DNA from 2 places in the Motilibacter peucedani genome. Region 1 is predicted to be linked to the other one. Evidence: riboswitches for the same ligand, from Rfam matches in the RefSeq annotation. Region 1 holds a riboswitch; the other holds the start of a gene.

Region 1 (4,201 bases):
GGCTCTACGGCGGGGTGCTGCTGCTCGCCGCGCGCGCGATGCTGCACCGCCGGCGCTGGGCGCGCTCGCTCGGGATCCTGTCGCAGCTGATCGCCCTGCTCATGGCGCCGACGGTCCTGGGCGCCGGCGTGTGGGCCGCGGGCGTGCCGATGCTGGTCGTCGCCGCCGTGGCGCTGGTGCTCGTGCTGCTGCCGCAGGTGGGCGGCCGCCTCGACGACGGCGCCCGCCCGTAGCCCTGTCGCACGCCACCGCAGCGAGTGCGGGCCCTCAGTCCTCGGTGAGCAGGCCCTCGCGCAGCTGGGCCAGCGTGCGGGCGAGCAGCCGTGACACGTGCATCTGCGAGATGCCGACCTCGACCGCGATCTCCGACTGGGTCATGCCGCGGAAGAAGCGCAGCAGCAGGATCTTCTGCTCGCGCGGGGGCAGCCGCTCGAGCATCGGCTTGAGCGACTCGCGGTACTCGACGCCCTCGAGCGCCTCGTCGTCGACGCCCAGGGTGTCGACGACCGCCACGGAGTCCTCGTCGCCCTGGTCGCTGGCGTCGAGGGAGAGGGTGGAGTAGGCGTTGGCCGACTCGAGGCCCTCGAGGACCTCCTCGTCGGTGATGCCGAGGTGCTCGGCCAGCTCGTGCACCGTGGGGCTGCGCCCGTTCTTCTGCGACAGCTCGCCGGTGGCCTGGGTGAGGGTGAGGCGCAGCTCCTGCAGGCGCCGGGGCACGCGCACGGCCCAGCCCTTGTCGCGGAAGTGGCGCTTGATCTCGCCGACGATGGTCGGGGTCGCGTAGGTCGAGAACTCGACGCCGCGGAACGGGTCGAAGCGGTCGACCGACTTGATCAGCCCGATCGTGGCGACCTGCACGAGGTCGTCGTAGGGCTCGCCGCGGTTGCGGAAGCGGCGGGCGAGGTGCTCGACGAGCGGCAGGTGCTGCTCGACGAGCGCGTCGCGGACCCGCTTGTGCTCCGGGGTGTCGGCCTCGATGCCGGCGAGGGTGGCGAACAGCGCCTTCGTGCGCTCGCGGTCGACGCCGACGCCCGAGGAGGCGGGGATGACGACGCGTGCCGGCGCCTCGGGGGCGGCCTCGGCCGGCCCGGCGGTCTCGTCGACGAGCTCGACGGTGCCCTCGGGCGACACGACGACCTCGGGACCCGCGACGGGGCCGCCGGTCACGCGCCCACGCCCGCGAGCTGCTCGCGGCGCTTGTGCAGCGAGATCCAGACGGTCAGGCCCTCGCCCACGCCGGCGTCGACCTCGCCGGCCAGCGCGGTGAGCACGGTCCAGGAGAAGGTCTCGCGCTCGGGCAGGCTGCCGCGCGTGGTGGGGGCGCTCACGGTGATGAGCAGCCCGTCGGCCTCGAGCTCGAAGGTGCAGCTGAGGTCGGCGCCCGGGGCGGCCTGCGGCAGGAGCATCGCGCAGGCCTCGTCCACGGCGATGCGGAGGTCCTCGATCTCGTCGAGGGTGAAGTCGAGGCGGGCGGCGAGCCCGGCCGTCGCGGTGCGCAGCACCGAGAGGTAGGCGCTCGACGCGGGCAGCGTGACCTGCACGGCGTCGGAGCTCGTCCCCCACGGTCCCTGCTCGGTCTGCTGGGTCGTCTGCTGCGGGACAGCTGACAGGCCGCTCTCGCTCAACCCGGACTCCTCTGCGGACGCGCACTGCGGACGCGCGGGGCGGGTCCCCGAGCGGCGCTGCCCACGGTACCCCGTGACCGGCGGCCCGCACGCGAGCGCACCGGGGGGCTTCCGCCCGCGCCCGCGCAGGCCTAGCGTGCCGGAGGTGGTCGTCCCGCTCGCCGCCCGGCAGGCCGCGCTCGTCGGCCGGCTGGCGCGCGCCTACGCGGCGCTGCTCGGCGCTGCCGCGGAGGAGCACGACGGCATGCACGTCCGGCACGGGCTCCCGCGCCGCGCCTACCCGCGCGGCGGCGTCACCTGGGGCGACACCTACGTCTGCGGCAGCGCCCCCTGGGCGCGCTCGCCCGAGCGGCTGCGGCACGAGCGGGTGCACGTCGAGCAGTGGCGTACCTACGGGCTGTGGTTCGCTCTGCTCTACCTGCGCGCCGGGCGGGACCCCCTGCACAACCGGTTCGAGATCGAGGCAGGTCTCCACGACGGGGGCTACGTGCGGTGAGCGACGGCGACGGGACCGGCCTCGGCACGGTCGAGGTGGGCGAGCGCGGCATCCGGCTCGGGCAGCTGCTCAAGCTGGCCGGGCTCGTCGACACGGGCGGCGAGGCCAAGCTGGCGGTCGAGCAGGGGCGGGTGCGGGTCAACGGCGCGGTCGAGACGCGGCGCGGCGCCCAGCTCGCGGCCGGTGACACCGTCGAGTGCGACGGCCGCTCGGTGCGCCTGGCCTGATCCGCGCCCGGCCTGGCGCCCGGGGACGGGCGACGCCTGTGGCATCCTTGGCGGAGGTCATGAGCGCCAGCGACAAGCCCCGGCTCGCTGGCCGGCAACCCTCCGCCACGGTGGGGTGCTCCGGGTGACGACCAGGCGGGCCGCGCAGGGCGGTCGGCAAGCGTGGTCCTCGGGACGTCCCGAGCGCCAGAGGGCTGGAGCGGAGCGCACAGTGAGCCGGAGCGCACAGTGACCGGGGCCGAGCGGTCGGCCTCGACGGCCAGCGACGTCGCGGTGGCCCGGGCCGCGGCGGGCGAGGCCGCCGACGTCCTGCTGGCTCTGAGGGCGACCTACCCCGACGCGCCCGACCTGCGCGACCGCGGCGACCGCGCCGCCCACGAGACGATCGTCGAGCTGCTGGCGCGGCTGCGCCCCGGTGACGCCGTGCTCTCCGAGGAGGGCGTCGACGACCCGGCCCGGCTGTCCGCGCGCCGCGTGTGGATCGTCGACCCGCTCGACGGCACCCGCGAGTTCGGCGAGGCGGGCCGTCCCGACTGGGCCGTGCACGTCGCGCTCTGGCAGGACGGCGAGCTCACCGACGCCGCCGTCGCGCTCCCGGGCCTCGGCACCGTGCTGGCCACCGACGACGTGCCCCCTCCGCCGCCGCGCGACGGCAGGGCCGCCCCGCGCTTCGCGGTCAGCCGCACCCGCGCGACAGCGCTGGTCACGGGCGTCGCCGAAGCGCTCGGCGGCGAGCTGGTGCCGCTCGGCTCGGCGGGCTACAAGGCCGCCGCCGTCGTCCGCGGCGAGGTGGACGCCTACGTGCACACCGGCGGGCAGTACGAGTGGGACAGCGCCGCGCCCGTCGCCGTCGCCCGCGCGGCAGGGCTGCACACCAGCCGCGTCGACGGCTCGCCGCTCCTCTACAACCAGGCCGACGTGTCGCTGCCCGACCTGGTGGTGTGCCGCGCCGAGCTCGCCGACGACGTGCTGGCCGCCATCGCGCGGCTCTCGCAGCAGTCCGACGACGCAGGGAAGGAGACGATCGCGCGATGACGGTCCCCGGGTCCGCGCACGACTACCGCCTCAGCCAGCTCCAGTCGCTCGAGGCGGAGTCGATCCACATCTTCCGCGAGGTCGTCGCGGAGCTCGAGCGCCCGGTGCTGCTCTTCTCCGGCGGCAAGGACTCGATCGTCATGCTCCGCCTGGCCGAGAAGGCGTTCTGGCCGGCGCGCATCCCCTTCCCGGTGATGCACGTCGACACCGGGCTCAACTTCCCCGAGGTGCTCGAGTTCCGCGACCGCCGGGCCCAGGAGCTCGGCGTCCAGCTGCTGGTCGCCTCCGTGCCCGACGCGATCGAGCGCGGCACCGTGCGCGAGGAGCCCAACGGCTCGCGCAACCGCATCCAGACGCCGGTGCTCCTCGAGGCCGTCGAGAAGCACCGCTTCACCGCGCTGTTCGGCGGGGCCCGCCGCGACGAGGAGAAGGCGCGCGCCAAGGAGCGGGTGTTCTCCTTCCGCGACGACTTCGGCCAGTGGGACCCCAAGAACCAGCGCCCCGAGCTCTGGAACCTCTACAACGGGCGCATCCACCTCGGCGAGTCGATCCGCGTCTTCCCGCTGTCCAACTGGACCGAGCTCGACATCTGGTCCTACATCGCGGCCGAGCAGATCGACATCCCGGCGCTCTACCTCGCCCACGAGCGCGAGGTGGTCGAGCGCGACGGCATGCTCTACGCCGTCAACGAGTTCGTCGTCCCCCGCGAGGGCGAGACGGTGACGACCGAGCGCGTGCGCTACCGCACGATGGGCGACGCGAACCTCACCGCAGCCGTACGCTCCGACGCCGACACGCTCGACAAGGTGGTCGCCGAG
Region 2 (4,201 bases), on a different contig from region 1:
GGCTGCTGGGCGTCGATCGCCTCGCGCATGGCGACGATCGCGGCCGGGTCGGTGTCGGGGCCCTGGAGGAAGCGGCAGTTGACCCCGATGACCTCGTCCTCGGTGTAGCCGGTCGTGGCGAGGAAGGCGGGGTTGACCCACACCAGCGGGTTGTCCTCGCGGTGCGGGTCGGTGATGGTGAAGCTCAGCCCGGCCGCCACGAGGGCGCGCCCGCGCACCTCGAACAGCTCGTCGGTGAGCAGGCCCGGGTCGACCGCGAGCAGGATGACCAGCGAGGCGGCCGCCAGGCCGATGACCTCGGGCAGCGGGGCTGCGGTGAGCCACAGGACGCGCGGGGGCGCCCCGTCGCGCGGGCGCTGCACGACCGAGGCGCCGCGCACGGCGGAGCCGGCGGCGGCCTGCGCGAAGGGCCCGTCGTCGTCGAGGCCGGCGCTGAAACCCGCGTCGCGCGCCCACTCCGAGACCGGGAAGGGCAGCACCGAGTCGCACAGCTCGCGCGCGAGGGGGTTGGAGTAGGTGACGGTGCCCGCGTCGGTGTCGAGCACCAGCACGGCGAACGGGATGTCGGAGAGCACGCGCGGCAACCGGCGGCGCCCCTCAGCGCCGGATGCGACCGCCTCGATGCCCAGCCCGTCGGCCTGCGCTGCGAGAGCCTCGATGGGGCCTCTCCTCACTGTCTGCTCGTCCCGCGGCCGGTGCGAGCCCTGTCCGTGTCGGCACCCATAGTGCCAGCCCTTCGGCTCCTGCGAACGCCGAAGGCCCGGCCCCCCGTGAGGGACCGGGCCGTCGGGCGCAGCGGGTCAGACCAGGCGGACCTTGTCGGCCTGCGGGCCCTTGTTGCCCTGCGTGATGTCGAACTCGACGCGCGAGTTCTCCTCGAGGGTCTTGAACCCAGGCATGTCGATCGCGCTGTAGTGGACGAACACGTCCGCGCCCCCGTCGACGGCGATGAAGCCGTAGCCCTTCTCGCCGTTGAACCACTTGACAGTGCCCTGCGCCATTGCGTCTCCCTGTGCCGTGCTGTCGGACCCTCGCACCGTGCGGGTTCCGGGTCGGCAGGACTGTAGTGGTACGGCGCGCTCCGCACCACCACATCGGCAGGACTGCCTGCCTGTGGCGTCAGCCGCCGGCGACCGCCGGGATGACAGAGACGGACGAACCCGGAGGAACCGGGGTCGAGAGACCGTCGGCGAAGCGGACGTCCTCGTCGCCGACGTAGACGTTGACGAAGCGGCGCAGGTTGCCCGCGTCGTCGAGCACGCGGCCCCGGATGCCGGGGTGCGCGGACTCGAGCGCGTCGAGCAGGTCGGAGAGCCGCGCGTCGTCGGCGGTCTCGGCCGTCACCTCGGCGGCACCGCCGGTGTAGGTGCGCAGGATGGTCGGGATGCGGACGCTGACGCTCATGCGAGGCCTGCCTTCTGGAACGCGGAGTACGACGGGTCGATGGTGGCGGTGGGGCCGACGACGGGCGCGACGGCGTCGAGGGTCTTGAGCCCGTCGCCGGTGTTGAGCAGCACGGTCTCGGCGTCGGGGTCGAGCAGGCCGGCGGCCAGCAGCTTGCGGGTCACGGCGACCGTGACGCCGCCCGCGGTCTCGGCGAAGATGCCCTCGGTGCGGGCGAGCAGGCGGATGCCCTCGACGACCTCCTCGTCGGTGACGTCGGCCACCGCGCCGCCGGTGCGCCGCACGACGTCGAGCGCGTAGGGCCCGTCGGCGGGGTTGCCGATCGCGAGCGACTTGGCGATCGTCGCGGGGCGCACGGGCCGGACGACGTCGGCGCCGGCGGCGAAGGCCGCCGAGACCGGCGAGCACCCGGTGGCCTGGGCGCCGAAGACGGCGTAGGGCGTCGGCTCGACCAGCCCGGCGGCGCCGAGCTCGCGGAAGCCCTTGTCGACCTTGGTCAGCAGCGAGCCCGAGGCGACCGGCGAGACGACCTGCTCGGGCAGGTGCCAGCCGAGCTGCTCGGCGATCTCGAAGCCGACCGTCTTGGAGCCCTCGGCGTAGTAGGGCCGCAGGTTGATGTTGACGAAGCCCCACGACTCCTGGTCGGCGGCGACCTCGCTGCACAGGCGGTTGACGTCGTCGTAGGACCCGTCGACCGCGACCAGCGCGCCGCCGTAGACCGCCGTGGTGATGATCTTGCCGTCCTCGAGGTCGCTCGGGACGAAGACGACCGAGCGCAGGCCGGCCCGGGCCGCCGCCGCGGCGACCGCGTTGGCCAGGTTGCCCGTCGAGGCGCAGGCCAGGGTGGTGAAGCCCAGCTCGCGGGCCGCGCTGAGCGCGACCGCCACGACGCGGTCCTTGAACGAGTGGGTCGGGTTGCCCGAGTCGTCCTTGACCCACAGCGACTTCAGGCCGAGCTCGCGGGCCAGGTTGTCGGCGCGCACCAGGCGGGTGAGCCCCGGCTGGAGGCCCGGCGCGGCGGCGACGTCCTCGGGCACGGGGAGGAAGTCCTTGTAGCGCCAGATCGACTGCGGGCCCGCGGCGACCGACTCGCGGGTCACCGGGCGCAGGTCGTAGACGACCTCGAGCGGGCCGAAGCACTCGAGACAGGCGTAGTGGGCGCCGAGCGAGGTGCGGGTGCCGCACTCGCGGCAGGCCAGCGCGACGGCGGGGCCGAAAGGGGCGCGGACCGCAGAGCGGGGTCCAGCAGACGTGAGCGTCATGACGATCGAGGCCTCTCCTCATCTTCCCTGCGGAGTTTCCGCAGGCCGGAGTTGGCACCTACTCCTCGACGGGCCTCGTGCTGACGAAGACGTTCGAGGAGGGTTGCCGGGACGTCGACGGGCCGTTCCCTCAGTCCCTCTGGATGAGCAATGTTCAGTTGTGCCGACCAGGATAGACGATCCGGCCGGGAGCCGTCAGGCCCCCCGGCCGAACCACTGGTCGGGTGCCGGGCCGCCGCGCAGTGCGCCCCAGGTCTGCGGGCCGACGACGCCGTCGACGGCCAGTCCGTGCGCCCGCTGGAAGGCGCGTACCGCCAGCGCGGTCGCCCGGCTGAACTGCTCGGCGGGCGGGAGGCCGAGACGCGTACGCAGCTCGACGACCGCGGGCCCGTGCGAACCGCGCCGGAGCAGCGGCAGCGCGCGCGCCGCGGGCGCGGCGCCCGGGCACACCAGGTCCGAGTCGCGGACGCTGTCGTACCACTGGGCGAGCACCACCGGACCGCCGGAGAAGGAGGCCTCGGTGCACATGGCGAGCGCGGCCGACCGGCCGCGCCGGCCGGCGGTCGCCCAGACGGGCAGCTCGGAGCGCAGCCCGCCGGTGATCTCGCGCCAGCCGGAGAGGTAGGAGTAGAAGCCGACGCCCAGGCCGCGGTCCTGCAGAGCGCGGACGCTGCCCGTGATCACGGCGACGTTGTCGGCGGGCACCTTGGTCCAGGGCTGGTCGCGGCGGTGCTCGACGTCGAGCCAGACCATCGGCACGTCGATCCCGTGCGCGGCCAGCACGCCGGCCGACCACAGCCCCTGCGCGTAGCCCGCGTTCGAGAGCCGGCCGGCGCGCGTCGAGGAGTCGTACGGTCCGGTGGCCCCGGTCGCGCGCAGCTGGGCGGCCGTCGGCATCGCGGCGAAGGTGTAGGCGCCGAGCCGGGCGCCGGTGCGCGCCACGTGCGCGAGCTGGGTGTCGAGGCAGGGGTTCGGCGCGTACGGGCGTCCCTGCGTCAGGCCGACCACCACGAACCCGGCGCCGGCCCCGGGCATCGGCAGCCCGTAGCCCGGCGCGTGCGGGCACTGCGGCCACGACACGTCGCCGCCGTCGCCGGTGGCGGCCTGCGCCCCGGCGGCGTGGAGGGGCAGCAGGGCCAGCACCGCGAGCAGCAGCAGGCCGAGACGACGGGGCACAGCGGGGCTCCTCGGAGGTGCGGGGACGCGGACTCTGCTCCTCCGATCGGTCGACGGAGCCCGGGACTGGAGCCCATCCCGGCTAGTGTTCGCCGGGTGGCTGCGTCCCTGCTCGTCGCGTCCAACCGCGGTCCGCTCTCGTTCCACCTCGACGCCGAGGGGCGGCCGCGGGGGCGCCGGGGCGGCGGCGGGCTGGTCTCGGCGCTCTCGAGCGCCGGGCGCGACACCAGCTCGGCGCTGTGGGTGTGCACCGCGCTGACCGAGGCCGACCGGCAGGCCGTGCAGGGCCGCCCGCGCGGGCGCATCGACGCCGGCGACGAGGGCGGCGGGCTGGCCGTGCGGATGCTCGCCGAGGCCGA

The links. Region 1 has a riboswitch for S-adenosylmethionine ahead of CLV35_RS14085 (3'(2'),5'-bisphosphate nucleotidase CysQ). Riboswitches for the same ligand answer to the same signal wherever they lie in the genome.
Region 2: it holds a riboswitch for S-adenosylmethionine, as region 1 does, so the genes downstream of both, thrC (threonine synthase) here and CLV35_RS14085 (3'(2'),5'-bisphosphate nucleotidase CysQ) in region 1, are expected to answer to the same signal.

What each region holds. Positions count from the first base shown of each region.
Region 1 covers NZ_RBWV01000013.1:209,365-213,565, forward strand. Annotated here, with positions in the region: gene CLV35_RS14060 (hypothetical protein) at 1-233, shown strand, start outside; gene CLV35_RS14065 (RNA polymerase sigma factor SigF) at 268-1,215, opposite strand; gene CLV35_RS14070 (ATP-binding protein) at 1,164-1,541, opposite strand; gene CLV35_RS14075 (hypothetical protein) at 1,771-2,121, shown strand; gene CLV35_RS14080 (RNA-binding S4 domain-containing protein) at 2,118-2,348, shown strand; SAM riboswitch class IV at 2,404-2,517, shown strand; gene CLV35_RS14085 (3'(2'),5'-bisphosphate nucleotidase CysQ) at 2,577-3,383, shown strand; gene cysD (sulfate adenylyltransferase subunit CysD) at 3,380-4,201, shown strand, end outside.
Region 2 covers NZ_RBWV01000016.1:51,088-55,288, reverse strand. Annotated here, with positions in the region: gene CLV35_RS17910 (SpoIIE family protein phosphatase) at 1-674, opposite strand, end outside; gene CLV35_RS17905 (cold-shock protein) at 801-1,001, opposite strand; gene CLV35_RS17900 (ubiquitin-like small modifier protein 1) at 1,120-1,404, opposite strand; gene thrC (threonine synthase) at 1,401-2,666, opposite strand; SAM riboswitch class I at 2,682-2,816, opposite strand; gene CLV35_RS20640 (peptidoglycan-binding protein) at 2,862-3,842, opposite strand; gene CLV35_RS17885 (alpha,alpha-trehalose-phosphate synthase (UDP-forming)) at 3,939-4,201, shown strand, end outside.